2 regions of the Pseudomonas asplenii genome follow, and region 1 is predicted to be linked to the other one. Evidence: predicted binding sites of a transcription regulator. Region 1 holds the regulator's gene; the other holds the start of a gene.
What was found. Region 1 encodes LexA, which represses DNA repair genes until DNA is damaged. Its sites were predicted from a motif close to CTGTNTNNNNANACAG; they were not measured.
Positions count from the first base shown of each region.

Region 2: the regulator LexA is predicted to act here: its motif matches at 1,119-1,134, upstream of recN (DNA repair protein RecN).

Region 1 covers NZ_LT629777.1:3,671,432-3,686,739, forward strand. The annotation lists gene BLU37_RS16880 (ATP-binding cassette domain-containing protein) at 1-1,722, shown strand, start outside; gene BLU37_RS16885 (universal stress protein) at 1,890-2,330, opposite strand; gene BLU37_RS16890 (hypothetical protein) at 2,437-2,874, shown strand; gene fadB (fatty acid oxidation complex subunit alpha FadB) at 3,328-5,475, shown strand; gene fadA (acetyl-CoA C-acyltransferase FadA) at 5,505-6,680, shown strand; gene BLU37_RS16910 (DUF1653 domain-containing protein) at 6,767-7,003, shown strand; gene topA (type I DNA topoisomerase) at 7,119-9,740, shown strand; gene BLU37_RS16920 (DUF6586 family protein) at 9,943-10,464, shown strand; gene BLU37_RS16925 (hypothetical protein) at 10,650-10,883, shown strand; gene sulA (SOS-induced cell division inhibitor SulA) at 11,018-11,482, opposite strand; gene lexA (transcriptional repressor LexA) at 11,493-12,101, opposite strand; gene BLU37_RS16940 (TetR/AcrR family transcriptional regulator) at 12,354-13,061, shown strand; gene nagZ (beta-N-acetylhexosaminidase) at 13,243-14,241, shown strand; gene BLU37_RS16950 (DEAD/DEAH box helicase) at 14,299-15,308, opposite strand, start outside.
Region 2 covers NZ_LT629777.1:2,456,031-2,471,338, forward strand. The annotation lists gene recN (DNA repair protein RecN) at 1-1,095, opposite strand, end outside; gene grpE (nucleotide exchange factor GrpE) at 1,333-1,899, shown strand; gene dnaK (molecular chaperone DnaK) at 2,000-3,916, shown strand; gene dnaJ (molecular chaperone DnaJ) at 4,067-5,191, shown strand; gene dapB (4-hydroxy-tetrahydrodipicolinate reductase) at 5,202-6,008, shown strand; gene carA (glutamine-hydrolyzing carbamoyl-phosphate synthase small subunit) at 6,340-7,476, shown strand; gene carB (carbamoyl-phosphate synthase large subunit) at 7,581-10,802, shown strand; gene greA (transcription elongation factor GreA) at 10,805-11,281, shown strand; gene BLU37_RS11230 (MFS transporter) at 11,310-11,714, shown strand; gene BLU37_RS11235 (YhbY family RNA-binding protein) at 11,727-12,035, opposite strand; gene rlmE (23S rRNA (uridine(2552)-2'-O)-methyltransferase RlmE) at 12,141-12,770, shown strand; gene ftsH (ATP-dependent zinc metalloprotease FtsH) at 12,972-14,882, shown strand; gene folP (dihydropteroate synthase) at 14,891-15,308, shown strand, end outside.

The DNA.
Region 1 (15,308 bases):
AAGATCGGCGAATTGCCGCAAGAGCTGCCGGTGGCCGACGGCCGCACCGTGTTCGACGTGGTGGCCCAGGGCCTCGATGGTGTGGGTGAGCTGCTCGCTCAATATCACCACCTGAGTCAGAACATCGTCACCGATGCCGACCTGGACAAGCTGATGCACGTCCAGCATGACCTCGAGGCCCGCGACGGCTGGCGCCTGCAGACCCTGGTCGACAGCACGCTGAGTCGCCTGCAGCTGCCCGCCGACAAGACCCTGGCCGAATTGTCCGGTGGCTGGCGTCGGCGTGTGTTGCTGGCCCAGGCGCTGGTGGCCGAGCCCGACCTGCTGCTGCTCGACGAACCGACCAACCACCTGGATATCGGCGCGATCGCCTGGCTGGAAGAAGCCCTCAAGGACTTCCAGGGCGCGGTGTTGTTCATCACTCACGACCGTTCCTTCCTGCAGAACCTGGCCACTCGCATTCTTGAGCTCGATCGCGGCGGGCTGATCGACTGGAACGGCGACTACGCCAGCTTCCTGGTGCACAAGGAGGCCGCACTGGCAGCCGAGGAAACCGCCAACGCGCTGTTCGACAAGCGCCTGGCCCAGGAAGAAGTGTGGATTCGCCAGGGCATCAAGGCTCGGCGTACCCGTAACGAAGGCCGTGTCCGTGCGCTGAAGGCCTTGCGGGTCGAGCGCAGCGAACGGCGCGAGCGCACCGGCAAGGCGAACATCCAGCTCGATACCGCCGACAAGTCCGGCAAGCAGGTGATGGTCCTCGAGAACGTCAGTTTTGCCCACCCGGGCGGTCCGTTCCTGGTCAAGGACTTCTCCATGGTCCTGCAGCGCGGCGACCGGATCGGCTTGCTGGGGGCCAACGGTACCGGCAAGACCACTCTGCTGAAACTGATGCTCGGCGGTCTGGTGCCGACCAGCGGCAAGGTGGAGGAGGGCACCCGTATCGAGGTGGCCTATTTCGATCAGTTGCGCCATCAGCTCGACCTGGAAAAGACCGTGGTCGACAACGTCGCTGAAGGTCGCGATTTCATCGATATCGATGGCCAGAGCCGCCATGTGCTCAGCTATCTCGGTGACTTCCTGTTCAGCCCGCAGCGGGCGCGTACGCCGGTCAAGGCGCTGTCCGGTGGTGAGCGCGCGCGGTTGCTGCTGGCCAAACTGTTCAGTAAGCCGGCGAACCTGCTGGTACTCGACGAACCGACCAACGACCTCGATGTGGAAACCCTCGAGTTGCTGGAAGAGGTCCTGCTGACCTTCCAGGGCACCGTGCTGATGGTCAGCCACGACCGGGCATTCCTCGACAACGTGGTGACCAGCACCCTGGTGTTCGAAGGCGAGGGCAAGGTTCGCGAATACGTTGGCGGCTACCAGGACTGGCTGCGTCAGGGCGGTTCGCCACGCTTGCTCGGGGTGACCGAGAGCAAGTCGGGCAAGGCCGGGCTTGAGTCGGCGATCGTCAGTGCTCCCCCTGTGGCAGCGGCAACTGTGGCCGAAGTGCCTGCGGCGAAGAAGAAACTCAGCTACAAGCTGCAGCGCGAGCTGGAAGCCTTGCCGGGGGACATCGACGCCAAGGAGCAGCAGATCGCTGCGGTAGAGGCCGAAATGGCCGAGGCGGGCTTCTATCAGCGTCCGGCTGCCGAGACGACCGCCGTGCTTGCCAGGCTGGAGACGCTCCAGGCCGAGCTGGATGCAATGATGGAGCGCTGGGCCGAGCTGGATGCCTGATTGATCGCGCGGCAATAAAAAGCCCGGCTTCATTCTGTGAGGCCGGGCTTTTTGCAGGATGGCTGTGAGGCGGTGCCCTTGTAGGGGCAGGGCTTGCCCGCGAAGCTTTGGCGCTCTTGAGGGCCCATTCGCGGGCAAGCCCTGCTCCTGCAAAGGTTCCGTGTTTGTCAGCTCTTGCTTTGCAGGCGTACTGCGAGGACGTCGCAAGGGGCTCCGTGCAGCACGTCGTTGGCGGTGGAGCCGAGCAGCAGCGCCAGACCGTGGCGCCCGTGGCTGCCGACCACCACCAGGTCGCAGTGCTGTTCCTTGGCCAGGTGGTGAATCTCCTGGCGAGGCTGGCCGTAGGTCAGGTGGCAGTTGTCTTTCGACAGTTCGGGGTACTTGTTGATCAGCCGTTGCAGGCGCTCCTTGGCCTGATCGAACTGCTGTTGCTGCAGTTGGGAAAGATCCATCGGTACGTCGCCGCCAAAGGCCATGGCCATGGGCTCGACGATGTGTACCAGCGAAAGCTTGGCACTGTTGCTGACCGACAGTTCGCGTGCCCGCTGAATGACCGGGTCGCATTCTTCCGTCAGGTCGACGGCAACCAGAATGTGGTTGTAGGGCATGGAGGCACCTCCTGAGGATCGCAATTGTTTTAAGTATGGTTGGTTTAAAGCGGATTGGTTCTGCGTTGAATCAATCGCTCATCAATAATCTTCGGGGTGTAGAGATATGACGGTCTGGATAGTGGTGTCAATCCTGGCGGTGGTTCTCAGTCCTCTGGCATGGCTGCGACCCTCGCGTCGCCAGGGCGATAGGATGGCCCTGCGCATGGAGGCGCGACGCATTGGCCTGGGCATGCAACTGGCGCCGCAGGAGTGGCCGCATTGGCTGTCTCAGGAGCCGCCAAGCCCGTGTGCACAATATCATCGTCCACGGCGCGGCAAGGCGCCGGCATGCTGGAGCTATTGGCAAAGCGAGCCTGGCGTCTGGGTCAACCAGTGGCGCGAAGTGCTCGAAGATGAAGCCTTGCTGGTGCATTTTCGGACGTTGCCAGCCAATGTCTTCAAGGTCGAGGCGGATACGCAGATGATCGCGCTCTACTGGGCCGAGCGCGGCGAAGTGCAGGTGCTGCATGATATCGCCGCGGTGCTCAAGGCGCTGGCCTGACTCAGGTCGTTCCGTCGGAGCAAACGCTCTGGCGCCTGACCTTCATAAAAAGTGCTTCTATTTTCCACTAGGCTGTTTCTTGGGGTCTGGTAGGCCTGTTCCCGAATTTGTGCCTGATTACGTGGCTTCGCCTGTTATTGATTTTGTGAATGAAGCGCCATCAGGCCGGCTGCTGCGGCACCTGCGCGCCTGGAAAGTGACTGGAAAGTCGCATTTTTCGGGGTGTTTTCGGCAATTGACAATTGCCTCGAATTCCGTGAAGGTGTCCACACCCAAATCAAACGGGCGTATGAATTGAGCGTTTGTCTGACAGACGGCTCGTACAGAATCCCGATTATCGCGTCGACGGGTGTGCCTGGCGGCTTGGCGTAGCAGTGACGGTGACGTCAATGCCGGGCCAGAAGTTAGCGTCCGACGTGTACTGTTCAGCTTCCATATCGTGGAGATCAGTTGATGATTTACGAAGGTAAAGCCATCACGGTTAAGGCTCTTGAAAGTGGCATCGTCGAATTGAAATTCGACCTCAAGGGTGAGTCCGTCAACAAGTTCAACCGTCTGACCCTGAACGAACTGCGTCAGGCGGTGGACACCATCAAGGCCGATGCCTCGGTCAAGGGTGTGATCGTCAGCAGTGGCAAGGACGTGTTCATCGTCGGCGCCGACATCACCGAATTTGTCGACAACTTCAAGTTGCCAGATGCTGAACTCGTGGCGGGTAACCTCGAAGCCAACAGGATCTTCAGCGATTTCGAAGACCTGGCCGTTCCGACCGTTGCCGCGATCAACGGCATCGCCCTGGGTGGCGGTCTGGAAATGTGCCTGGCTGCGGATCTGCGGGTCATGTCCGCCAGCGCCAAGATCGGCCTGCCGGAAGTCAAGCTGGGCATCTACCCAGGCTTTGGCGGTACCGTTCGTCTGCCACGTCTGATCGGTGTGGATAACGCCATCGAGTGGATTGCCGCCGGCAAGGAAAACCGTGCCGAGGACGCCCTGAAAGTCGGCGCCGTCGATGCCGTGGTTGCCCCTGAACAACTGCAGCAGGCTGCCCTGGACCTGGTCAAGCGCGCAATCTCTGGCGAGATCGACTACAAGGCCAAGCGTCAGCCCAAGCTGGACAAGCTCAAGCTCAACGCCATCGAGCAAATGATGGCCTTCGAAACCGCCAAGGGTTTTGTCGCAGGTCAAGCCGGTCCGAACTACCCGGCGCCGGTCGAAGCCATCAAGACCATCCAGAAAGCCGCCAACTTCGGTCGTGACAAGGCGCTGGAGATCGAAGCCGCAGGTTTCGTGAAACTGGCCAAGACCTCGGCCGCGCAGAGTCTGATCGGTCTGTTCCTGAACGATCAGGAACTGAAGAAAAAGGCCAAGGCCTACGACGAAATCGCCAAGGACGTGAAGCAGGCCGCCGTACTCGGTGCCGGCATCATGGGTGGCGGTATCGCCTATCAGTCGGCATCCAAGGGCACGCCGATCCTGATGAAGGACATCAACGAGCACGGTATCGAACAGGGCCTGGCGGAAGCCGCCAAGCTGCTGGTCGGCCGCGTCGACAAGGGCCGCATGACCGCGGCGAAGATGGCCGAAGTGCTCAACGGCATTCGTCCGACGCTGTCCTACGGTGACTTCGGTCACGTCGACCTGGTGGTCGAGGCGGTCGTCGAGAACCCGAAGGTCAAGCAGGCGGTACTGGCTGAAGTGGAAGGCCAGGTCAAGGAAGATGCCGTGCTGGCATCCAACACCTCGACCATTTCCATCAGCCTGCTGGCCAAGGCCCTCAAGCGTCCGGAAAACTTCGTCGGCATGCACTTCTTCAACCCGGTGCACATGATGCCGCTGGTGGAAGTGATCCGTGGCGAGAAGTCCAGCGAACAGGCGGTCGCCACCACCGTGGCCTACGCCAAGAAGATGGGCAAGAACCCGATCGTGGTCAACGACTGCCCGGGCTTCCTGGTCAACCGCATCCTGTTCCCGTACTTCGGCGGTTTCGCCAAGCTGGTCAGTGCCGGTGTGGACTTCGTCCGTATCGACAAGATCATGGAGAAGTTCGGCTGGCCGATGGGCCCTGCGTACCTGATGGACGTGGTCGGTATCGACACCGGTCACCATGGTCGTGACGTGATGGCCGAAGGCTTCCCGGATCGCATGAAGGACGACCGTCGTTCGGCTGTCGATGCGCTCTACGAGGCCAAGCGCCTGGGGCAGAAGAATGGCAAGGGCTTCTACGCCTACGAGACCGACAAGCGCGGCAAGCAGAAGAAGGTGGCCGACCCGTCGGTGCTGGAAGTGCTCAAGCCGATCATCTACGAGCAGCGTGAAGTGACCGACGAGGACATCATCAACTGGATGATGATCCCGCTGTGCCTGGAAACCGTGCGTTGCCTGGAAGACGGTATTGTCGATACTGCCGCCGAAGCGGACATGGGCCTGGTCTACGGTATCGGTTTCCCTCCCTTCCGTGGTGGTGCGCTGCGTTACATCGACTCGATCGGTGTGGCCGAGTTCGTTGCCCTGGCTGACCAGTACGCCGATCTGGGCGCGTTGTACCACCCGACCGCGAAGCTGCGTGAAATGGCCAAGACCGGCCAGCGGTTCTTCGGTTAAGCGCCCACACTAGAGCGAGAGTGAACTATATGAGCTTGAATCCTAGAGACGTCGTGATTGTCGACTTCGGTCGTACTCCGATGGGCCGCTCCAAGGGCGGCATGCACCGCAACACCCGTGCCGAAGACATGTCGGCGCACCTGATCAGCAAGCTGCTGGAGCGTAACGCGAAGGTCGATCCGAACGAAGTCGAGGACGTGATCTGGGGCTGTGTCAACCAGACCCTGGAGCAGGGCTGGAACATCGCCCGCATGGCTTCGCTGATGACCCAGATCCCGCACACCGCCGCCGGCCAGACCGTCAGCCGTCTGTGTGGTTCGTCGATGAGCGCATTGCACACCGCCGCCCAGGCGATCATGACCGGCAACGGTGACGTTTTCGTCGTGGGTGGCGTCGAGCATATGGGACACGTGGGGATGATGCACGGTGTCGACCCGAACCCGCACATGTCGCTGTACGCGGCGAAAGCCTCGGGCATGATGGGTCTGACCGCCGAGATGCTCGGCAAGATGCACGGCATCACCCGTGAGCAGCAGGACGCCTTTGGCGTGCGCTCCCACCGGCTCGCCCACAAGGCGACCGTGGAAGGCAAGTTCAAGGACGAGATCATCCCGATGCAGGGGTATGACGAGGCGGGTTTCCTGAAGGTTTTCGACTACGACGAGACCATTCGTCCGGAAACCAGCCTGGAAAGCCTGGCGGCACTGAAGCCGGCGTTCAACCCCAAGGGCGGGACCGTGACTGCGGGCACTTCGTCGCAGATCACCGATGGTGCCTCGTGCATGATCGTGATGTCGGCGCAGCGTGCCCAGGATCTCGGGATCCAGCCGCTGGCGGTGATTCGTTCGATGGCGGTAGCGGGTGTCGATCCGGCGATCATGGGTTATGGTCCTGTACCTGCGACCCAGAAAGCTCTCAAGCGTGCCGGGTTGTCGATTTCCGATATCGACTTCTTCGAGCTCAACGAAGCCTTCGCCGCACAGGCCCTGCCGGTGCTGAAGGATCTGAAAGTGCTCGACAAGATGGACGAGAAGGTTAACCTGCACGGCGGCGCCATCGCTTTGGGTCACCCATTCGGTTGCTCCGGTGCGCGGATTTCCGGCACTCTGCTCAACGTGATGAAGCAGAATGGCGGTACCTTCGGGGTTTCCACCATGTGTATCGGCCTCGGCCAGGGCATTGCCACCGTCTTCGAACGCGTCTAAGCGTTTCGGTGACGGAAACCGGGGCCAGGTGCCCCGGTTTTTGTTTTTCTGAAATTTTTTATTTTATTTTGTAAGAGGGCCGATACATGACTTTGCAACCCGGGCTCTATCAGCACTACAAGGGGCCGCAGTACCGCGTTTTCAGCGTGGCACGGCATTCCGAGACCGAGGAGGAAGTGGTGTTCTACCAGGCGCTGTATGGCGAATACGGCTTCTGGGTGCGCCCTTTGAGCATGTTCCTGGAGTCGGTCGAGGTTGACGGCGAACGGGTCCCACGCTTTGCTTTGGTGCAGGCCGAGCCGAGTGTTTTTTCCAAGGCATGAGGGCAGGTCGCGCAGCACCCTGTGCTTGACCTCACCTTGTTGCCACTATATATAGCGGTGCCGCGCCAGTCGCGGGCTGCGCTCTCACTTCTAGCATTCAGGAATTTTCCGATCCATGGGCAAATCGCTGGTCATTGTGGAATCCCCGGCTAAGGCCAAGACCATCAACAAGTATCTGGGAACCCAGTACGTGGTGAAGTCGAGTATCGGCCATATCCGAGACCTGCCCACCAGCGGTTCCGCGAGCGCCGCCAAGGAGCCTGCCGCCAAGCGTGGCAAGGCCGCTGCTGGCGAGGCGCCTGTGCTCTCGGCCAAAGAGAAGGCACGCAAACAGCTGGTATCGCGTATGGGGGTCGACCCCGATCACGGCTGGAAAGCCCGCTACGAGATCCTTCCCGGCAAGGAGAAGGTGATCGAAGAGCTGCGCCGGCTCGCCAAGGATGCCGACACCATCTATCTCGCAACCGACTTGGATCGCGAGGGGGAAGCCATTGCCTGGCACCTGCGCGAAGCCATCGGTGGTGATGACAGCCGCTACAAGCGCGTGGTGTTCAACGAAATCACCAAGAAAGCGATCCAGGAAGCCTTCTCGGCGCCTGGCGAGCTGGATATCGACCGTGTCAACGCTCAGCAGGCGCGGCGTTTCCTTGATCGTGTGGTCGGCTACATGGTTTCGCCGCTGTTGTGGGCGAAGATCGCCCGTGGCCTGTCCGCCGGTCGCGTACAGTCGGTAGCGGTGAAGCTGGTGGTCGAGCGTGAGCGCGAGATCCGTGCGTTCAACCCGGAAGAGTACTGGGAAGTACATGCCGACCTCGGCACCGCCAAGGGCGCCAAGGTACGTTTCGACGTGGCACGGGAAAACGGCGAGGCCTTCAAGCCGCTGAACGAAGCCCAGGCCATGGCGGCGCTGGAGAAGCTCAAGGCGTCGGCATACACCATCGCCAAGCGCGAGGACAAACCGACCAGCAGCAAGCCGTCGGCCCCGTTCATCACCTCCACCCTGCAGCAGGCAGCGAGCAACCGCCTGGGCTTCGGGGTGAAGAAGACCATGATGATGGCCCAGCGTTTGTACGAAGCCGGCTACATCACCTATATGCGTACCGACTCCACCAACCTCTCGGCTGATGCCGTGGCGATGGCGCGCACTTACATCGAAGGCGAGTTCGGCGCGAAATACCTGCCGGCCGCTCCCAACGTCTACAGCAGCAAGGAAGGCGCCCAGGAGGCGCACGAAGCGATCCGGCCTTCGGACGTCAATGCCGACCCGAGCAAGCTGTCGGGCATGGAGCGCGATGCCGAGCGGCTTTACGAGCTGATCTGGCGCCAGTTCGTGGCCTGCCAGATGCTGCCGGCGCAATACCTGTCGACCACCGTCAGCGTTGCCGCTGGGGACTTCGAGCTGCGTGCCAAGGGCCGTATCCTCAAGTTCGACGGTTACACCCGGGTACTGCCACAACTGAGCAAGCCGGGCGACGACGATGTCCTGCCCGACATGGCCCAGGGCGAAGTGTTGAAGCTGATCACCCTCGATCCGAGCCAGCACTTCACCAAGCCGCCGGCGCGTTACTCCGAAGCCAGCCTGGTCAAGGAAATGGAAAAACGCGGTATCGGTCGCCCGTCGACCTATGCGGCGATCATTTCGACCATCCAGGACCGTGGTTACGTGGCCTTGCACAACCGTCGCTTCTACTCCGAGAAGATGGGCGACATCGTCACCGAGCGCCTGGCCGAAAGCTTCGCGAACCTGATGGACTACGGTTTTACCGCGGGCATGGAGGAAAACCTCGATGACGTGGCCCAGGGCGAACGTGACTGGAAGAACGTGCTCGACGAGTTCTATGGCGACTTCAAGAAGAAGCTCGAAGTGGCCGAGAGTGCGGAACACGGCATGCGTGCCAACCAGCCGGTGATGACCGATATCCCGTGCCAGACCTGTGGTCGGCCGATGCAGATTCGTACCGCTTCGACCGGTGTGTTCCTCGGTTGCTCGGGCTACAGCCTGCCGCCGAAAGAGCGTTGCAAGGCGACCGTGAACCTGGTCCCGGGTGACGAGATCGCTGCGGATGACGAGGGTGAGTCCGAATCCCTGGTGCTGCGCGGCAAGCATCGCTGCCCGATCTGCAGCACGGCAATGGATGCGTATCTGCTGGATGAGAAGCGCAAGCTGCACATCTGTGGCAACAACCCCGATTGTGCTGGCTACGAGATCGAAGAGGGCAACTACCGGATCAAGGGCTATGAAGGCCCGAGCCTGGAGTGTGACAAGTGCGGTAGCGAGATGCAGCTCAAGACTGGCCGTTTCGGCAAGTTCTTCGGCTGCACCAACCCGACCTGCAAGAACACGCGCAAGCTGCTCAGAAGCGGTGATGCGGCCCCGCCGAAAATGGATCCGGTGAAGATGCCGGAGCTCAAGTGCGAAAAGGTCGACGACACCTACATCCTGCGTGATGGCGCGTCCGGCCTGTTCCTGGCGGCGAGCCAGTTCCCGAAAAACCGCGAGACCCGTGCGCCGCTGGTACTCGAGATCGTTCCGCACAAGGCAGAAATCGATCCGAAGTATCACTTCCTCTGTGAAGCACCACAGAAGGACCCGGACGGTCGTCCGGCGGTCATCCGCTACAGCCGCAAGACCAAGGAGCAGTACGTGCAGACCGAGGTCGAGGGCAAGCCGACCGGCTGGAAGGCGTTCTACGACAGTGGCAAGTGGAAGGTGGAAGACAAGCGTCAGGGCGCCTGATTCGGTTGCCCCTTGGGCTCTGGTCTTCTCGGGTCCAGGGCCTGATGCAAGCCCAGGACTTGATGCAGGTGCCTGGTGATGCAAATCCCTGTAGGAGCAGGGCTTGCCCGCGAAGCTTTTGGCGTCCTTGAGGACCCATTCGCGGGCAAGCCCTGCTCCTGCAAGGGGGTTGCGTGTGGTCTCTTTTTGGGAGTGCGCCTTCATGGCCAACGAACTCTATACCCGTACCAACCAGAAGATCTTCTATGCTGGCCTGGCCCTGGAAGCCCTTGGCAAGGCCGAAGAGAGCCGGGCGATGAACGCGCTGGCGCTGACTCAGGCCGAGCGTGAAGCCGCGGTCTTTCATCTCTATGGCGCCTTGCTCGGGCTGTGCCATGAAATCGCCGGTTTCTACCGTCTGCCCCAGGCCAGCGCCCCGCGTGCGGAGCTGTTGCTGACCCGGGAGGTGCTGGAAGCCATCGCCATTCCGGAAATGGCCGAACTGGTGGAGCTGGCACACAGCCCGCAAACCTGGCTGGCCCGGCTGATCTCTGCGCACAGCGCGTTGTATCTGCCGCCCCAGGCGCCAAGAAAGCCCAAGGGCGATGTCTTGCAGCCATTGATCGAGGCGGTCAGCCTGGATGCAGAGGCCGCTCCGGAACTGGGGCGTGAAGAGCTGGAAAGCTGGCGGCAGAACCTCAAGGCGTTGGCGATCCGCTTTCGTGACGGACTCAGCGAATGTTGAGCGCTTTCGAGGGACGGTAGGTTCCGCCTGTCAGTTGTTCATCAAGCCGTAACGAAAGCTGTTGAGAACTTGAGCGGGTAGCCATGAATGACTGGTATGATACTAGAGGCCCGTACGCTGAATTCGCCTGTTCAAATTCGAATTGACCGTACAGGCCACTAGCCTTTCGTGGAGAACAGACTCTTATGCCTACGTCCTTTCTAGAAATTGTCGAGCTGCCGGACGGCCGTATCGAGCTGCGCCGAGCCGAGGACGAAGGTTCTCTGGTCACCCTGAATTTCTCTGAGGATGCCAAGGCGTTCCTGCAGGGCCAGCACGTCGAGGTGGCCAAGGCCATGTTGAGCGTGGGTGTGCAGATGGCAGGACGTTTGGTGGAAGGCGAAATCGACAAAGAAGACGGTCCGCGGGTTCTTCACTGATAGACGTGCCTGATTCCGGTGCGGTTGCGTGATGAAACGTTGGTCCTGATCGGCTTCTCTGTCCTGGAGAAGCCTCGTGAGTCTGTGCAAAGAGCCTGTTTGGCGTGCCTCTCGACTCTTCTTTAGCCCAAGCTTCAACCCAAACGAATGTTCAGGCTCTGTGCTTCGCCTTTGCGAGCGGCGTTGATCAGTTGCTGGCGAGCGCTGCTGCCCAGCGGATTCAACCAGCTGACTACCGTATGGCTACGTCCCAGGCGCAAGGCCTCGCAGGCCAATTGCTGAGCATTTTGGGCGCTGCTCGGTTGCAGTAGCAGGATCCGCTCGCGGTTCAGGCCGGCCTCGCGCAACCAGCTCTGGGTGACGCTGGCGGGCGGGGCGATCAGGGTCAACCAGCGGGCATCCTGATCCTGGCTCAGTTCACGCAGAATGGGGGCCAGCAGGCTCAGGCAATTCCCGCCACGCAACGATAATTCGCTGAACACCTCGGGCTGTGGGCTCCAGGGGGCCTCAATCACTTCCTTGAGGACAGGAGCCAGTGGCTGCGCCAGGAAGGCTTCGAACAAGGACAACTGTGCATGTTGCGGAGTCTGGAATTGCATGATGCCTCCTTCAGCGGCGAATGACGCCGACGCTCAAGCCTTCGATGACGAAATCCTGCTCTTTCAAATTGACTTCGATAGGGGCGAACTCGGGGTTCTCCGCCAGTAGCCAGACTTTGCTGCCTTCGCGCTTGAAACGTTTGACGGTGACTTCCTCGCCGATGCGTGCCACCACGATCTGGCCATTGCGCGCTTCGCGACAGGTGTGCACGGCCAGTAGATCGCCGTCGAAAATACCGACGTCCTTCATGCTCATGCCGTGAACGCGTAGCAGGTAGTCGGCGCGAGGGTGGAAGAAGGTCGGGTTGATGTTGCAGGATTCCTCGACATGCTGCTCGGCGAGGATGGGGGCGCCAGCGGCGACCCGGCCAATGATCGGCAGGGTGGATTCGTCGGCCTTGGCTTCGAAGCCGGGGATGCGAATGCCGCGCGAGGCGCCAGGCGTCATTTCGATCGCCCCCTTGCGTGCCAGGGCCTTGAGGTGTTCCTCGGCCGCGTTCGGGGACTTGAAGCCCAGCTCCAGGGCGATTTCCGCACGGGTGGGCGGATAGCCGTTGTCATCCAGGCAGCGTTTGATAAAAGCCAGAATCTCAGCTTGGCGGGGCGTCAGTTTTAGCATATCGATGGGCTCTGTCTTTTTATACAGTGACTGGAATTATATACAGTACGAGGCGCTTGGCAATCCTCCTTTTCAAGGTGCCCGCCGGACGGTTGCGGGAGGCGGTATCGATAGGCGCCATGAGCGGTGGACAACAGGTCGCGGGTTCTATGATTTAATACCTGACTGGCTGGCCGGGAATGGACCGGCAGACTTGACATTCCGTGGCCTGAAACGTATGTTTCAAACAAGTGTTTGTCAGACGGAATAGCCATGGCCCAGTCGGAAACCGTTGAACGTATTCTCGATGCTGCCGAGCAATTGTTCGCGGAAAAAGGTTTTGCCGAGACCTCGTTGCGATTGATCACCAGCAAGGCGGGGGTCAACCTCGCGGCGGTGAATTATCATTTCGGCTCGAAAAAAGCCCTGATCCAGGCGGTGTTCTCGCGTTTCCTCGGACCGTTCTGCGCCAGCCTTGATCGCGAACTGGAGCGGCGCCAGGCCAGGCCGGAGGTCAAGCCGAGCCTGGAAGAACTGCTGGAAATCCTCGTCGAACAGGCCTTGGTGGTACAGCCGCGCAGCGGCAACGACCTGTCGATCTTCATGCGTCTGCTCGGCCTGGCCTTCAGCCAGAGCCAGGGTCACCTGCGGCGTTACCTGGAAGACATGTACGGCAAGGTGTTCCGTCGCTACATGCTGCTGGTCAATGACGCTGCCCCGCGTATCCCGCCGATCGAGCTGTTCTGGCGCGTGCACTTCATGCTCGGTGCGGCGGCGTTCAGCATGTCCGGGATCAAGGCGTTGCGGGCGATTGCCGAGACCGACTTTGGCGTCAACACCTCGATCGAAACCGTGATGCGCCTGATGGTGCCGTTCCTCGCCGCCGGCATGCGTGCCGACAGCGGTGTGACCGACGAGACCATGGCCGCCGCGCAACTGCGCCCACGCAACAAATCGGCGGCGCCTGTCGTCAAGGCGTAACGCATTCGGGTGGGCGCGCAGGCCTTGATCCGCTAAGCTTGCCGCCCATGCCCGATGCCTTTGCGTTTCACTCTTTCCTTTTTTCTGTTCGTCTGCCGGATGCGCTCCACGGCAGCGCGTGTGTGCGCCTGGCGGTTTTTCCGACGACTCTTTTTTCCAAGGACTCCTTATGACTACTGCCCTGCAAGGCTCCCTGATGGTCGATATCGCCGGCACCTGGCTGACGGCTGAAGATCGCCAATTGTTGCGCCAGCCGCAAGTGGGCGGATTGATCATCTTTGCGCGCAATATCGAGAGTCCGCGCCAGGTTCGCGAACTGAGCGCGTCGATTCGCGCGATTCGTCCCGATCTGTTGCTGGCGGTCGACCAGGAAGGGGGCCGGGTACAGCGGCTGCGCCAAGGTTTCGTGCGGTTGCCGGCGATGCGGGCGATTGCCGACAACCCGAATGCCGAGTATCTGGCCGAACAGTGCGGCTGGCTGATGGCGACGGAAGTTCTGGCGGTTGGGCTCGACCTGAGTTTTGCCCCGGTGCTCGACCTCGATTATCAGCGCAGCGCGGTGGTCGGCAGTCGTTCCTTCGAGGGCGATCCCGAGCGCGCGGCCTTGCTGGCCGGGGCGTTCATTCGCGGCATGCAGGCGGCTGGCATGGCGGCTACCGGCAAGCATTTCCCAGGCCATGGTTGGGCCGAGGCGGATTCCCATGTGGCGATCCCTGTCGATGAGCGCAGCCTGGAAACCATTCGAGCCCATGACCTGGTGCCGTTCGCCCGGCTGAGCCAACAGTTGGCTGCGGTGATGCCGGCCCATGTGATTTATCCACAGGTCGATGCGCAACCTGCCGGCTTCTCGCGGCGCTGGTTGCAGGAGATTCTGCGGGGCGAGCTGCAGTTTGACGGGGTGATTTTCAGTGATGACCTGTCCATGGCCGGTGCCCATGTGGTTGGGGATGCCGCCAGCCGTATCGAGGCGGCGTTGTCGGCCGGTTGCGACATGGGGCTGGTGTGCAATGATCGTGCTGCGGCGGAGCTGGCCCTGAGTGCGGCGCAGCGGCTCAAGGTGACGCCGTCGCCGCGGATTGCGCGGATGCGCGGGCAGGGTTTTGCGCGGACCGATTATCGCCAGGAGCCGCGTTGGCTGGAGGCGCTGGGGGCGCTGCGGGACGCTCAGCTCATCGATTGAGTTGTGGTGCGGTTGAGGGTCTATTCGCGGGCTTGCCCGCGAAGCTTTCAGGGACGCTCAGCGCCCGGCTTTCTTGTCCGGCAGCGGCGCGAACAGCGCTTCGATGTCCTCGTTCTGTAACTGCCAATCTCCGGCCTGGCGCCCGTCGAGCACGCCGGCGGCCAGGTCGGATTTCTCCTGTTGCAGGTGCTGGATCTTTTCCTCGACCGTGCCTCGGGCAATCATCTTGTAGACGAATACCGGCTTTTCCTGGCCGATCCGGTAGGCTCGGTCCGTTGCCTGGTTTTCCGCCGCCGGGTTCCACCACGGGTCGTAGTGGATCACCGTGTCGGCTTCTGTCAGGTTCAGGCCGACCCCGCCGGCCTTGAGGCTGATGAGGAAGATCGGCAGCTTGCCGCTCTGGAAGTCTTTCACGGGCGTGCGTCGATCGCGGGTCTGGCCGGTCAGCAAGCCATAGGCGACATGGCGCTTTTGCAGTTCTGCCTCGATCAGCGACAGCATCGAGGTGAATTGCGAGAACAGCAGGATGCGCCGACCCTCGGCGAACAGTTCCTCAAGCATGTCCATCAGGCTGTCGAGCTTGCCGGAGGCGCTGCCGCGGGTTGGCAGGGTGGCGCCATTGACCAGGCGCAGGTCGCAGCAGACCTGGCGCAGTTTGAGCAGCGCCTCGAGAATGATGATCTGGCTGCGGGCCACGCCCTTGCGGGTGATTTCGTCGCGGACCTTCTTGTCCATGGCCAGGCGCATGGTCTCGTAGACGTCACGCTGCGCCTCGTTGAGTTCGACCCAGTGGATGATTTCGGTCTTGGGCGGCAGTTCGGTGGCCACCTGTTCCTTGGTCCGGCGCAGCAGGAAGGGTTTGATGCGACCGTTCAGATGCTGCAGGCGGACTTCGCTGGCGTGTTTCTCGATGGGCACGCGGTAGTCGCGGTTGAAGCTCTTGGCATCGCCCAGCCAGCCCGGCAGCAGGAAGTGGAACAGCGACCAGAGTTCGCCCAGGTGATTTTCCAGCGGCGTTCCGCTCAGGCACAGGCGCTGGCGTGCATCGAGTTCGCGGGTCGCCTGGG
Region 2 (15,308 bases), 1.2 Mb from region 1:
GCTGAGTTCCTGGGCGCGTTCCTGATAGTGTCGGGCATAGGCGGCCAGTTCTTCGCCAAGGCGCTCGACGGCTTCGTCGTTGGCGTTCATGGTTTCGATCTCGTCCAGCAGTTTCTGCTGCAGGGTCGCCACTTCGGTCGGCTGGATACGATGCTTGCGGGCCAGGGTGTAGATCGCATCCAGGCGCTCTTCGAGTTGCTGCAGGCGACCCTGATCGGCATCGAAGTGATCGACGAAACGGTTCAGTTCGCCAACCGCTTCTTCTACTTGGATCTGCGCGCTGGCCAGCAGGTTGGCGGCTTCGCCCAGTGCACCGGAGCCGTTGCTGACGCTGGTCAGGCGATTCAGGCAGGTGGTGAGAGCATTGAGTACGTTGCCCGAATCGCTTTCACTGCATTGCTCGACCACTTGCCGGCAAACGCCGAGCAGGGTTTCGGCGTTGGTCAGGTTCTTGTGTTCCTGCTCCAGATCCTCCAGTTCGTTTTCACCGAGGGAGAGGTTTTCCAGTTCTTCCAACTGGTAGCTGAGCAGCTGGTGGCGGGCGCGTTGTTCGTCGCTGGAGTTGGACAGGCGTTCAAGCTCCTGGCGGGTCTGGCGCCAGCGCTGGGCGGCGAGCTGTACCTGGCGGGCGAGGTCGGTCGCGCCGGCGTACTCGTCGAGCAGACGGCGGTGGGTGTCGGTCTTGAGCAGGGACTGGTGTTCGTGCTGGCTGTGAATGTCGATCAGCAGTTCGCCGAGGGCCTTGAGGTCGCCAAGGGGGCAGGGCGAGCCATTGATATAGCCACGCGAGCGTCCTTCGGCGGTGATGACCCGGCGCAGGATGCAGGGGCCTTCGTTGTCCAGGTCGCGTTCGACGAGCCAGTGGCGCGCTTCCGGGATGTCCTGCAGGTCGAAGGTGGCCAGGATGTCGGCCTTGTCCGCCCCGGGGCGCACCACACCGCTGTCGGCACGATCACCCAGGGTCAGGCCGAGAGCATCGAGCATGATCGACTTGCCGGCACCGGTTTCGCCGGTGATGACGCTCATCCCGCGATCCAGTTCCAGATCGAGGTGCTCGACGATTGCGTAATTGTGTACGGACAGGTGCACCAGCATGAAGGCCGCTCCCAGGGTTGGATATGGTTATTTATACAGTGGTTTCGGTTTGCCTGACAATGCCTGGCCTTAGTTCGATTCGCTTGAATGTCCGGTTTTTTTAGCGCGATCGGCGATGTATCTGTCCTTCGATCGGCGTGGCTGCATTTCTCGCCACTTGAACCTGGAAAATGCGGCCCCATATACGGGGGCAGAAGCGTGAGCCACGCTCGCGGACGATATTGAAAGGAGGTTTTTATGGCTGACGAACAGAATCTGGATGCGCAAAATCAAGAAGCCACTCAGGCTGCCGACGCTTCGAGCGATGACTTGGCAAGCCGCGTGCAGGCACTCGAAGAGCAACTGTCCGCCGCACAGGATCAGAGCTTGCGCGTAGCTGCCGACCTGCAGAACGTTCGCCGCCGTGCCGAGCAGGATGTCGAGAAGGCGCACAAGTTCGCGCTGGAAAAATTTGCCGGTGACCTGCTGCCGATCCTCGACAGTCTGGAGCGCGGTCTGGAACTGTCCAACCCGGATGACGAGAGCATCCGTCCGATGCGCGAAGGTATCGAGCTGACCCTGAAGATGTTCCAGGACACCTTCAAGCGTCACCAGTTGGAAGCCATCGATCCCCATGGCGAACCCTTCAATGCTTCGCTGCACCAGGCAATGGCCATGCAGGAAAGCGCCGACGTCGAGCCCAACAGCGTATTGAAGGTGTTCCAGAAGGGTTACCAGCTCAACGGTCGTCTGCTGCGCCCGGCCATGGTCGTGGTGAGCAAGGCGGTTGCACCGGTTTCGCCGACTATCGACGAGCAGGCTTGAAATCGGTCGTAGCGACCCCATCTATAAGTCAAGCGTTTAAGTGCTACCACAGTTGGCCATAACCACTGCGGCAAAAAAATCCAAGTTTCGGGAGAGTGAAATGGGCAAAATCATCGGTATCGACCTGGGGACTACCAACTCCTGCGTCTCCATTCTGGAAAACGGCAACGTCAAGGTGATCGAGAACGCCGAAGGCGCTCGGACCACGCCGTCGATCATTGCATACGCCAACGATGGCGAAATCCTGGTCGGTCAGTCGGCCAAGCGTCAGGCAGTGACCAATCCGCACAACACCCTGTACGCGGTAAAGCGTCTGATCGGTCGCAAGTTCGACGAAGAAGTCGTACAGAAAGACATCAAGATGGTTCCGTACAAGATCGCCAAGGCTGATAACGGTGATGCCTGGGTCGAAGTGAACGGCCAGAAGATGGCACCGCCACAGATTTCGGCTGAAATCCTGAAGAAGATGAAGAAGACCGCCGAAGATTACCTCGGCGAGTCCGTGACCGAGGCGGTGATCACCGTTCCGGCCTACTTCAACGACAGCCAGCGTCAGGCCACCAAGGACGCCGGTCGTATCGCCGGTCTGGACGTCAAGCGCATCATCAACGAACCGACCGCAGCTGCTCTGGCTTACGGTATGGACAAGGCCAAGGGCGACCACACCGTCATCGTGTATGACCTGGGTGGCGGTACCTTTGACGTTTCCGTGATCGAGATCGCTGAAGTCGATGGTGAGCACCAGTTTGAAGTGTTGGCCACCAACGGCGACACCTTCCTCGGTGGTGAAGACTTCGACATCCGTCTGATCGACTACCTCGTCGACGAATTCAAGAAAGAAAGCGGCATGAACCTCAAGGGTGACCCGCTGGCAATGCAGCGCCTGAAAGAGGCGGCTGAAAAGGCCAAGATCGAGCTGTCGTCCGCGCAGTCGACCGACGTCAATCTGCCTTACATCACTGCCGATGCGAGCGGTCCGAAGCACCTGAATGTGAAGATCTCCCGCGCCAAGCTGGAGTCGCTGGTGGAAGACCTGGTTCAGCGCACCATCGAGCCTTGCCGTATTGCTCTGAAGGACGCCGGTATCGACGTCGGTTCGATCAACGACGTGATCCTGGTCGGCGGTCAGACCCGTATGCCACTGGTGCAGAAGCTGGTGACCGAATTCTTCGGCAAGGAAGCTCGCAAGGACGTCAACCCTGACGAAGCTGTCGCCATGGGCGCGGCTATCCAGGGCGCGGTACTGGCCGGTGACGTGAAGGACGTTCTGCTGCTGGACGTCAGCCCGCTGACCCTGGGTATCGAAACCATGGGTGGCGTGATGACCGCGCTGATCGAGAAGAACACCACTATTCCGACCAAGAAGTCGCAAGTGTTCTCGACTGCCGACGACAACCAGGGCGCCGTGACCATCCACGTCCTGCAGGGTGAGCGCAAGCAAGCCGCGCAGAACAAGTCGCTGGGCAAGTTCGACCTGTCCGAGATCCCGCCAGCGCCACGTGGCGTGCCGCAGATCGAAGTGACCTTCGACATCGACGCCAACGGCATCCTGCACGTTGGTGCGAAGGACAAGGCCACTGGCAAAGAGCAGAAGATCACCATCAAGGCCAACTCGGGTCTGTCGGATGAAGAAATCCAGCAAATGGTTCGCGATGCCGAACTGAATGCCGAGGAAGACCGCAAGTTCGAAGAGCTGGCTGCCGCGCGCAACCAGGGCGACGCACTGGTGCACTCGACTCGTAAAATGGTGGCCGACGCTGGCGACAAAGTGACCGCGGAAGAGAAAACCGCGATCGAGGCGGCCGTGGTTGCCCTGGAAGCCGCCGTGAAGGGCGACGACAAGGCTGCCATCGACGCCAAGGTCGAGGAGTTGTCCAAGGTGTCCGCGCCTGTGGCGCAGAAGATGTACGCCGAACAGGGTGCCAAGCCTGAAGCCGGTGCGCAGCCTGCCCAGGAAGAAGCGCACAAGGATGACGTCGTCGATGCCGAGTTCGAAGAAGTCAAAGACCACAAGTAATTCTGCTTGTTGGTCGGCCGGTTGACTGCATTTAAGCGGTGACTGGTAGGATGTCGCCGCGCGGGAGCTTGCTCCCGCGTTGGCGTGTCTGGAGTACGCAAATTTTTACAGCATGCGACAACGCTCGGGTGCTGGCCTCAGGGGCAATTTATGGCAAAGCGTGACTATTACGAGGTATTGGGGGTCGAGCGTGGCTCCAGCGAGGCGGAGCTGAAAAAGGCTTATCGTCGTCTTGCGATGAAATATCACCCGGACCGCAATCCGGATGACAAGGCTGCGGAAGAGCAATTCAAGGAGGCCAACGAGGCCTATGAAGTGCTGTCCGACTCCAGCAAGCGTGCGGCATACGATCAGTATGGGCATGCCGGTGTCGATCCGAGCATGGGTGGCGGTGGTGCCGGCTTCGGCGGGCAGAACTTCTCCGATATCTTCGGCGACGTGTTCAGCGATTTCTTCGGTGGCGGTCGCGGCGGTTCCCGTGGCGGTGCTCAGCGCGGCAGTGACCTGCGCTACACCCTGGAACTGAACCTGGAAGAAGCGGTTCGCGGCACCACCGTGAATATCCGTGTTCCGACCCTGGTCAACTGCAAGCCGTGCGACGGTTCCGGCGCGAAGAAGGGTTCTTCGCCGGTGACCTGTCCGACCTGTGGTGGTATTGGTCAGGTGCGCATGCAGCAGGGTTTCTTCTCGGTGCAGCAGACCTGCCCGCGCTGTCATGGTCAGGGCAAGATCATTTCCGATCCGTGCGATTCCTGCAATGGTCAGGGTCGTGTGGAAGAGTACAAGACGCTGTCGGTCAAGGTGCCGTCGGGCGTCGATACCGGCGACCGCATTCGTCTGTCGGGCGAAGGCGAGGCGGGCACCCAGGGTGGCCCGACCGGCGACCTGTATGTGGTGATCAACGTACGTGAGCACGATATTTTCCAGCGCGACGGCAAGCACCTGTACTGCGAAGTACCGATCAGCTTCGTCGATGCCGCCCTCGGTGGTGAGCTGGAAGTGCCGACCCTTGATGGCCGGGTCAAGCTGAAAATTCCGGAAGGTACCCAGACCGGCAAGCAGTTCCGTCTGCGCGGCAAGGGTGTTGCTCCGGTGCGTGGCGGTGGTGCGGGTGATCTGATGTGCCGGGTGGCTGTCGAAACGCCGGTGAACCTGAGTCGTCGTCAGCGTGAGTTGCTGGAAGAGTTCCGTGCCTCGCTGGATGTCGACAGTTCCCACTCGCCCAAGGCCAGCGGTTGGTTCGAGGGTATGAAGCGCTTCTTCGGCGACCTGTAAGGAGCGTGGCATGCGACGTATAGCTGTGATGGGCGCCGCCGGGCGCATGGGCAAGATTCTGATCGAGGCGGTGCAGCAGCAGGTGCCGGTTGCCGGTCTGACGGCTGCCGTGGTTCGCCCGGGGAGTTCGCTGGTCGGTGCCGACGCCGGTGAGTTGGCTTCGCTGGGGCGGATCGGCGTGCCGTTGTCCGATGCATTGGACAAGGTGGCTGAAGAGTTCGACGTGTTGATCGACTTCACTCTGCCGGAAGTGATGCTGAAGAACCTGGCGTTCTGCCGCAAGGTTGGCAAGGCCATGGTGATCGGTACGACCGGTTTGAATGCCGAGCAGAAGCAGTTGCTGGTGGAGGCGGGCAAGGATATTCCGATTGTCTTCGCTGCCAACTTCAGTGTCGGTGTCAATCTGTCGCTGAAACTGCTTGAGTTGACCGCTCGGGTGCTGGGTGAGGATGCGGATATCGAGATCATCGAGGCGCATCACCGGCACAAGGTCGATTCGCCTTCGGGTACCGCCATGCGTATGGGCGAGGTGATTGCCGATACGCTGGAGCGTGATCTGCAGAAGGTTGCGGTCTATGGCCGTGAAGGGCATGTCGGTGCGCGGGCACGTGACACCATCGGCTTTGCCACCGTGCGCGGTGGTGACGTGGTGGGTGATCACACCGTCTTGTTCGCTACCGAGGGTGAGCGTCTGGAAATCACCCACAAGGCCTCGAGTCGCATGACCTTCGCCAAGGGTGCCGTACGTGCGGCGCTTTGGCTGGATGGCAAGGCGGCCGGCCTGTACGACATGCAGGATGTGCTTGACCTGCATTGAGGTAAGTGGCGCACCTGTTTCTGGTGCGCCTGCTCCTGCAGTCGTGATGCATGCAGTAGAATGTTGGCGCGTGCAGTAAGCACGTGAGTGCATTGCTTATTGTGTTGCATGCCTTTCAAACCGCTTCGCGACGTCCTGTCGCATTTCCTGGCCTTCAAGGCTCATTAGCGGTGGATTAAAAAAGCCTTTTTCTGTAAGCTACAGCTTTAGTGTGTCCACTAAAAGCGCGCAGAATAATTCAGTGAAAAAAGCGGGGTGACGTGTCCATACGTCACTCCGCTTTTTTACAACCTGCGATCGCCCTTTCAGGCTTTATTTACGGGAGGTCTTCTTGACTAAGCCAGCCATACTCGCCCTTGCTGATGGCAGCATTTTTCGCGGCGAAGCCATTGGAGCCGACGGCCAGACCGTTGGTGAGGTGGTGTTCAACACCGCAATGACCGGCTATCAGGAAATCCTTACCGATCCTTCCTATGCCCAACAGATCGTTACCCTGACTTACCCGCACATCGGCAATACCGGCACCACGCCGGAAGACGCCGAGTCCAACCGTGTGTGGTCGGCTGGCCTGGTCATCCGCGACTTGCCGCTGGTGGCGAGCAACTGGCGGAACACCCTGTCCCTGTCGGATTACCTGAAGGCCAACAACGTTGTTGCCATCGCCGGTATCGACACCCGTCGCCTGACCCGCATCCTGCGCGAAAAAGGCTCGCAGAACGGTTGCATCCTGGCCGGCGACAACATTACCGAGGAAGCGGCCATCGCCGCAGCGCGTGGTTTCCCTGGTCTGAAGGGCATGGACCTGGCGAAAGTCGTCAGCACCGAGAAATCCTACGAGTGGCGTTCGACGGTCTGGGACCTGAAAACCGACAGTCACGCGACCATCGATGCCGCTGATCTGCCTTACCATGTGGTCGCCTACGACTACGGGATCAAGTCGAACATCCTGCGCATGCTGGTCGAGCGCGGCTGCCGCGTCACCGTGCTGCCGGCCCAGGCGCCAGCGAGCGAAGCCCTGGCGCTCAAGCCGGACGGCGTGTTCCTGTCCAACGGCCCTGGCGATCCGGAGCCTTGCGACTACGCCATTCAGGCGATCAGGGAAGTCCTCGAGACCGAGATTCCGGTGTTCGGTATCTGCCTGGGTCACCAACTGCTGGCCCTGGCGTCCGGCGCCAAGACCATCAAGATGGGTCACGGCCACCACGGTGCCAACCACCCGGTACAGGATCTGGACTCCGGTGTCGTCATGATCACCAGCCAGAACCACGGTTTCGCCGTGGATGAAGCGACCCTGCCAGGCAACGTCCGGGCGATCCACAAGTCGCTGTTCGACGGTTCGCTGCAAGGCATCGAGCGCACCGACAAGAGCGCGTTCAGCTTCCAGGGCCACCCTGAGGCCAGCCCGGGCCCGAATGACGTGGCACCGCTGTTCGATCGCTTCATCAATGAGATGGCCAAGCGCCGTTGATTGCCTGAATGCCCAGGGCGGCCCCGCATGGCGGCGGCCCCCTGGCAACTTCAAGGATTGTTCAACGGCTTGCCGACTGACCCGCGGATTTGAGTGACAAACCCATGCCAAAACGTACAGACATTAAAAGCATCCTGATTCTTGGTGCTGGCCCGATCGTCATCGGCCAGGCCTGCGAATTCGACTACTCCGGCGCCCAGGCCTGTAAAGCCCTGCGCGAAGAGGGTTACCGCGTCATCCTGGTGAACTCCAACCCGGCGACCATCATGACTGACCCGGCCATGGCGGATGCGACCTACATCGAACCGATCAAATGGCGCACCGTCGCCAAGATCATCGAGAAGGAGCGTCCAGACGCCCTGCTGCCGACCATGGGTGGCCAGACTGCCCTGAACTGCGCCCTGGACCTGGAGCGCGAAGGCATCCTGGAAAAGTTCGGCGTAGAGATGATCGGTGCCAACGCCGACACCATCGACAAGGCCGAAGACCGCTCGCGTTTCGACAAGGCCATGAAGTCCATCGGCCTGGCGTGCCCGCGCTCGGGTATCGCCCACAGCATGGAAGAGGCCAATGCGGTTCTCGAGAAGCTCGGCTTCCCATGCATCATCCGTCCGTCCTTCACCATGGGCGGCACCGGCGGCGGCATCGCCTACAACCGTGAAGAGTTCGAAGAAATCTGTGCCCGTGGTCTGGACCTGTCGCCGACCAAGGAACTGCTGATCGACGAATCGCTGATCGGCTGGAAAGAATACGAAATGGAAGTTGTCCGCGACAAAAAGGACAACTGCATCATCGTCTGCTCCATCGAGAACTTCGACCCGATGGGCGTGCACACCGGTGACTCGATCACCGTTGCTCCGGCACAGACCCTGACCGACAAGGAATATCAGATCCTGCGTAACGCCTCCCTGGCGGTACTGCGCGAGATCGGCGTGGAAACCGGCGGTTCCAACGTGCAGTTCGGTATCTGCCCGGACACCGGCCGCATGGTCGTCATCGAGATGAACCCGCGGGTATCCCGTTCCTCGGCCCTGGCTTCGAAAGCCACCGGTTTCCCGATTGCCAAGGTCGCTGCCAAACTGGCCGTGGGTTACACCCTGGACGAGCTGTCGAACGACATCACTGGCGGCAAGACCCCGGCGTCCTTCGAACCGTCCATCGACTACGTTGTGACCAAGCTGCCACGCTTTGCCTTCGAGAAGTTCGGCCAGGCTGATGCGCGCCTGACCACTCAGATGAAGTCGGTGGGTGAAGTGATGGCTATCGGCCGGACCTTCCAGGAGTCCCTGCAGAAAGCCCTGCGCGGTCTGGAAGTGGGCGTTTGCGGTCTGGACGAGAAGGTCGACCTGAGCAACCCGGAAAGCATGGGCGTGCTCAAGCGCGAACTGACCGTGCCGGGCGCCGAGCGTATCTGGTACGTGGCGGACGCCTTCCGCGCCGGCCTGAGCGTCGAAGAAATCTTCGGCATGAACATGATCGACCCCTGGTTCCTGGTGCAGATCGAAGACCTGGTCAAGGAAGAAGAGCGCGTCAAGACCCTCGGTCTGTCCTCCATTGACCGCGACCTGATGTTCCGCCTCAAGCGCAAGGGTTTCTCCGACCAACGTCTGGCCAAGCTGCTGGGTGTGACCGAGAAGAACCTGCGTACCCATCGCCAGAAGCTGGAAGTGTTCCCGGTCTACAAGCGCGTCGATACTTGCGCGGCCGAGTTCGCCACCGACACCGCCTACCTGTACTCGACCTACGAGGAAGAGTGCGAGGCCAACCCGTCGACTCGCGACAAGATCATGATCCTGGGTGGCGGTCCGAACCGTATCGGCCAGGGCATCGAGTTCGACTACTGCTGCGTGCATGCGGCACTGGCACTGCGCGATGACGGCTACGAGACCATCATGGTCAACTGCAACCCGGAAACCGTCTCCACCGACTACGACACTTCCGATCGCCTGTACTTCGAGCCAGTGACCCTGGAAGACGTGCTGGAAATCGTCCGCGTCGAGAAGCCCAAGGGTGTGATCGTCCAGTACGGCGGCCAGACCCCGCTGAAACTGGCGCGTGCCCTGGAAGCGGCCGGCGTACCGATCATCGGTACCAGCCCTGACGCCATCGACCGTGCCGAAGACCGCGAGCGCTTCCAGCAGATGGTCGAGCGCCTGAACCTGCGTCAACCGCCGAACGCCACTGTGCGCAGCGAAGACGAAGCCGTGCGTGCGGCGGGCAAGATCGGTTACCCGCTGGTGGTGCGTCCGTCCTACGTGCTGGGCGGCCGGGCGATGGAAATCGTCTACAAGGAAGAAGAACTCAAGCGCTATCTGCGCGAAGCGGTCCAGGTGTCGAACGACAGTCCGGTGCTGCTGGATCACTTCCTCAACTGCGCCATCGAGATGGACGTGGATGCGGTCAGTGACGGCACCGACGTGGTGATCGGCGCGATCATGCAGCACATCGAGCAGGCGGGTGTTCACTCCGGTGACTCGGCGTGCTCGCTGCCACCGTACTCGCTGCCGGCGCACATCCAGGACGAGATGCGCGAGCAGGTCAAGAAAATGGCCCTGGAGCTGGGCGTTATCGGCCTGATGAACGTGCAGTTGGCTCTGCAGGGCGAAGACATCTACGTCATCGAAGTGAACCCGCGTGCTTCGCGTACCGTGCCGTTCGTGTCGAAGTGCATCGGTGTGTCCCTGGCCATGATCGCTGCCCGCGTGATGGCCGGTAAGACCCTGAAGGAACTGGGCTTCACCAAGGAAATCATTCCGAACTTCTACAGCGTGAAAGAGGCGGTGTTCCCATTCGCCAAATTCCCTGGCGTCGACCCGATCCTTGGCCCAGAGATGAAGTCCACGGGTGAAGTGATGGGTGTGGGCGACACCTTCGGTGAAGCCTTCGCCAAGGCGCAGATGGGTGCCAGCGAAGTCTTGCCGACTGGCGGTACAGCGTTCATCAGCGTGCGTGACGACGACAAGCCACTGGTTGCGGGCGTGGCCCGTGATCTGATCAACTTGGGCTTCGAAGTGGTTGCGACCGCCGGTACCGCCAAGCTGATCGAAGCGGCAGGCCTGAAAGTGCGCCGGGTCAACAAGGTGACCGAAGGTCGTCCGCACGTTGTCGACATGATCAAGAATGACGAAGTCACCCTGATCATCAACACGACCGAAGGTCGCCAGTCGATTGCCGACTCGTACTCCATTCGTCGTAATGCGCTGCAGCACAAGATCTACTGCACAACCACCATTGCTGCTGGCGAAGCTATTTGCGAAGCGCTCAAGTTCGGTCCCGAGAAGACCGTCCGTCGCTTGCAGGATCTACACGCAGGATTGAAGGCATGAGCATAACCAAGTACCCCATGACTGTTCAGGGTGCCAAGGCCCTGGAAGATGAGCACGCTCACCTGACCAAGGTCGTCCGTCCCAAGCTGAGCCAGGATATCGGCACGGCCCGTGAGTTGGGCGACCTGAAGGAAAACGCCGAATACCATGCTGCCCGCGAGCAGCAGGGTATGGTCGAGGCGCGGATCCGCGATATCGAAGGCCGTTTGCAGAACTCGGTGGTCATCGATGTCACGACCATCCCGCACACCGGCAAGGTGATTTTCGGCACCACGGTGGAGATCGCCAACGTCGAAACCGACGAAAGCGTGACCTATCACATCGTGGGTGAGGATGAGGCTGATATCAAACAGGGCAAGATTTCGGTGGGTTCGCCCATCGCTCGCGCCCTGATCGCCAAGGATGAAGGCGATGTCGTGACCGTCAAGACGCCTGGTGGCGTGATCGAGTACGAGATTGTCGCAGTCCGTCACATCTGAACGCAGGCGCCCGCTACGCGCGGGCGCCATGCTCTGGCAACTGGCCCAGATGCTCTGGGTCGGCGGCTTGTGGTTATTGCATGTGGGGCTGTTGCCAGTCCTCACGCAAATCGGCCTGGCACCGCTGCTGATCGAAGAGATCAGCGCTCAGCTAGGCGCCTTATTGGTGGGATTTGCAGCGATCTGCGTGATCGTGCAGGTCCTGGTGCTGCTGCTGTCCGAAGGTCGTACGAGCCTTTGGCGCGATACTCGCGGGCAGTTGCTGTTGATGGCGTTGTACGCGTGCGCGATGTATTTCGCGGTACGCTACTGGCAACCGCAAGCCTTGCGCTGGCAGTTGTTCAGTTACCTGGTGCTCGGCCTGTCGGGCCTGGTGCTGGTGCTGCAGTCCGTTCCGGGCGAGGATGGCAGGGCACGCGAAGCGTACCCTTGACCGGTGTCGTGATCACTTGAAGCGATGAACGTTCGACAGTTGCTTGTTGACGTCGAAGTTGCGGCGATAGATCAGCGCCATCTTGCCGATGACCTGTACCAGGTCTGCCTTGCCGGTCTTGCACAGCTGCGCGATGTGCGCCAGGCGCTGCTCGCGGTCGAGGATGTTGAGCTTGACCTTGATCAGTTCGTGATCGTTCAGTGCGCGCTCGAGTTCGGCTAGCACACCTTCAGTCAAACCGTTGTCAGCCACAGTCAATACTGGTTTCAGATGGTGGCCAATGGATTTGTACTGTTTCTTCTGCTCTTGAGTGAGCGGCATAATCTGACCCCTGCGTCTGATCTTGTAAAAAATGGCGGCTAGTTTACCCGAGCGAGTCCGGGACCGCCCAGTTAATCGCGATTCGACTATTTTTCGAGGTGGCCCGTGGCCCGTTCCAAGACCAGCCAAAACTGGCTGAAAGAGCATTTCAACGACCCATTCGTCAAAATGGCGCAAAAAGATGGGTACCGCTCCCGTGCCAGCTACAAGCTGCTGGAGATTCAGGAGAAGGACAAGCTGATCCGTCCCGGCATGACCGTGGTCGACCTGGGCGCGGCGCCCGGTGGTTGGTCGCAGGTGACCAGTCGTCTGATTGGTGGCAAGGGGCGTCTGATCGCTTCCGATATCCTGGATATGGACAGCATCCCGGATGTGACCTTCATCAAGGGTGACTTCACCGAGGACGCGGTACTGGCGCAGATCCTCGAGGCGCTCGGAAATTCAGAGGTAGACCTTGTGATTTCCGATATGGCCCCCAATATGAGTGGTACGCCCGCAGTCGATATGCCGCGCTCGATGTTCCTGTGCGAGCTGGCACTGGATCTGGCAGGTCGGGTGTTGCGTCCTGGCGGGGATTTCCTGATCAAGATTTTCCAGGGCGAAGGTTTCGACGAGTACCACAAGAATTTCCGCAAGCAGTTCGACAAGGTCCAGACACGCAAGCCGGTGTCATCCCGCGATCGCTCCCGTGAGCAGTATCTGCTGGGTCGCGGTTTCCGTGGGAGGACTGAGTAAAGCAAGGTTTTTGAAGGGGGCGATAGGAAATTCGCATTTCGCCTCGTGAACATAAGTGAATATTGTGTAGTCAATGTTTCACAAAGGGTTACAGACGGCGCCTGCGAAGCTGTAGGTAATGTAGTAAGTTATGCCGGTGAATATCATGCGAAGCGCGCACCACGAACGGAGCAAGCTTCAGAGGGTAGTTAATTGAACGATATGGCAAAGAATCTGATCCTGTGGTTGATCATCGCGGCTGTCCTGGTGACGGTGATGAACAACTTCTCCAGCCCTAACGAGCCGCAGACCCTCAACTATTCCGACTTCATCCAGCAAGTGAAGGATGGCAAGGTCGAGCGCGTGGTCGTGGACGGCCCTGTGATCACCGGCAAACGCAACGATGGCGACAGCTTCAAGACCATTCGTCCGGGGATCCCGGACAACGGCCTGATTGGCGATCTGGTGGACAACCACGTCGTAGTCGAAGGCAAGCAGCCGGAACATCAGAGCATCTGGACCCAGTTGCTGGTGGCCAGCTTTCCGATCCTGGTGATCATTGCGGTGTTCATGTTCTTCATGCGCCAGATGCAGGGCGGTGCGGGCGGCAAGGGTGGCCCGATGAGCTTTGGCAAGAGCAAGGCGCGTCTGCTTTCCGAGGATCAGGTGAAAACCACCCTGTCCGACGTCGCCGGCTGCGACGAGGCCAAGGAAGAAGTGGGTGAACTGGTTGAGTTCCTGCGCGATCCGGGCAAGTTCCAGCGCCTGGGTGGTCGCATTCCTCGCGGCGTGCTGATGGTCGGCCCTCCGGGTACCGGTAAGACCCTGTTGGCCAAGGCCATCGCCGGTGAGGCGAAAGTGCCGTTCTTCACCATTTCCGGTTCCGACTTCGTCGAGATGTTCGTCGGTGTCGGTGCCAGCCGTGTTCGTGACATGTTCGAACAGGCCAAGAAGCACGCACCGTGCATCATCTTCATCGACGAAATCGATGCGGTCGGTCGTCACCGTGGCGCCGGCATGGGCGGCGGTCATGACGAGCGCGAGCAGACCCTCAACCAGTTGCTGGTGGAGATGGACGGCTTCGAGATGAACGATGGCATCATCGTCATCGCCGCGACCAACCGTCCCGACGTCCTCGACCCGGCGCTGCTGCGCCCTGGCCGTTTCGACCGCCAGGTGGTGGTGGGCTTGCCGGACATTCGTGGTCGTGAGCAGATTCTCAAGGTGCATATCCGCAAGGTGCCGGTCGGTGACGACGTGGCTCCCGCGGTGATTGCCCGTGGTACTCCCGGTTTCTCCGGTGCGGACCTTGCCAACCTGGTCAACGAGGCTTCGCTGTTCGCCGCTCGTGCTGGCAAGCGCGTGGTCGAAATGAAGGAGTTCGAGCTGGCCAAGGACAAGATCATGATGGGCGCCGAGCGCAAGACCATGGTCATGTCCGAGAAGGAGAAGCAGAACACCGCTTATCACGAAGCCGGTCACGCGATCGTGGGGCGTGTCGTGCCCGAGCATGATCCGGTCTACAAGGTTTCGATCATTCCGCGCGGTCGTGCGCTGGGTGTGACCATGTTCCTGCCGGAAGAGGATCGCTACAGCCTCTCCAAGCGCGCGTTGATCAGCCAGATCTGCTCGCTGTACGGTGGCCGTATCGCCGAAGAGATGACCCTGGGTTTCGATGGTGTCACCACAGGTGCCTCCAACGACATCATGCGCGCCAGCCAGATTGCCCGGAACATGGTGACCAAATGGGGTCTGTCCGAGAAGCTGGGGCCGTTGATGTATGCCGAAGAAGATCAGGAAGTGTTCCTGGGGCGTGGCGGTGGCGGTCAGAACTCCAGCTTCTCGGGTGAAACCGCCAAGCTGATCGACTCCGAGGTGCGCAGCATCATTGACCACTGCTACGGCACGGCCAAGCAGATCCTCACGGACCACCGCGACAAGCTCGATGCCATGGCCGATGCGCTGATGAAATACGAGACCATCGACGCCGACCAGATCGACGACATCATGGCCGGTCGCCCACCGCGCGAGCCGCGTGACTGGGGTGGTTCGGGCAGCTCGGGCACAACGCCGCCGGTGGTGAAGGATGAACGTCCCGAAGCTCCGATTGGTGGCCCTGCGGCTGATCACTAAGGTTTGAAATGACTTCTGTTCAGTCCTCGACCCGGTTGCCTTGCGGCAACCGGGTTCTTGATTTGGCCCGGACGCATGTCATGGGCATTCTCAACGTTACCCCTGATTCCTTTTCCGATGGTGGACGCTTCAGCGAGCTGGATGGGGCGCTGCGGCATGCCGAAGGCATGGTGCAGGCTGGCGCGACCCTGATCGATGTTGGCGGTGAGTCGACCCGGCCTGGCGCGCGAGTCGTGTCGCCGCTGGAGGAGCTTGAGCGGGTGGCACCTGTCGTCGAGCGCATTCATCGTGAGCTGGATGTAATCATTTCGGTGGATACCTCGACGCCGGCGGTAATGCGTGAGACGGCGCGCCTTGGTGCCGGCCTGATCAACGATGTGCGTTCGCTGCGGCGCGATGGCGCGCTGGATGCGGCTGCGGCCACCG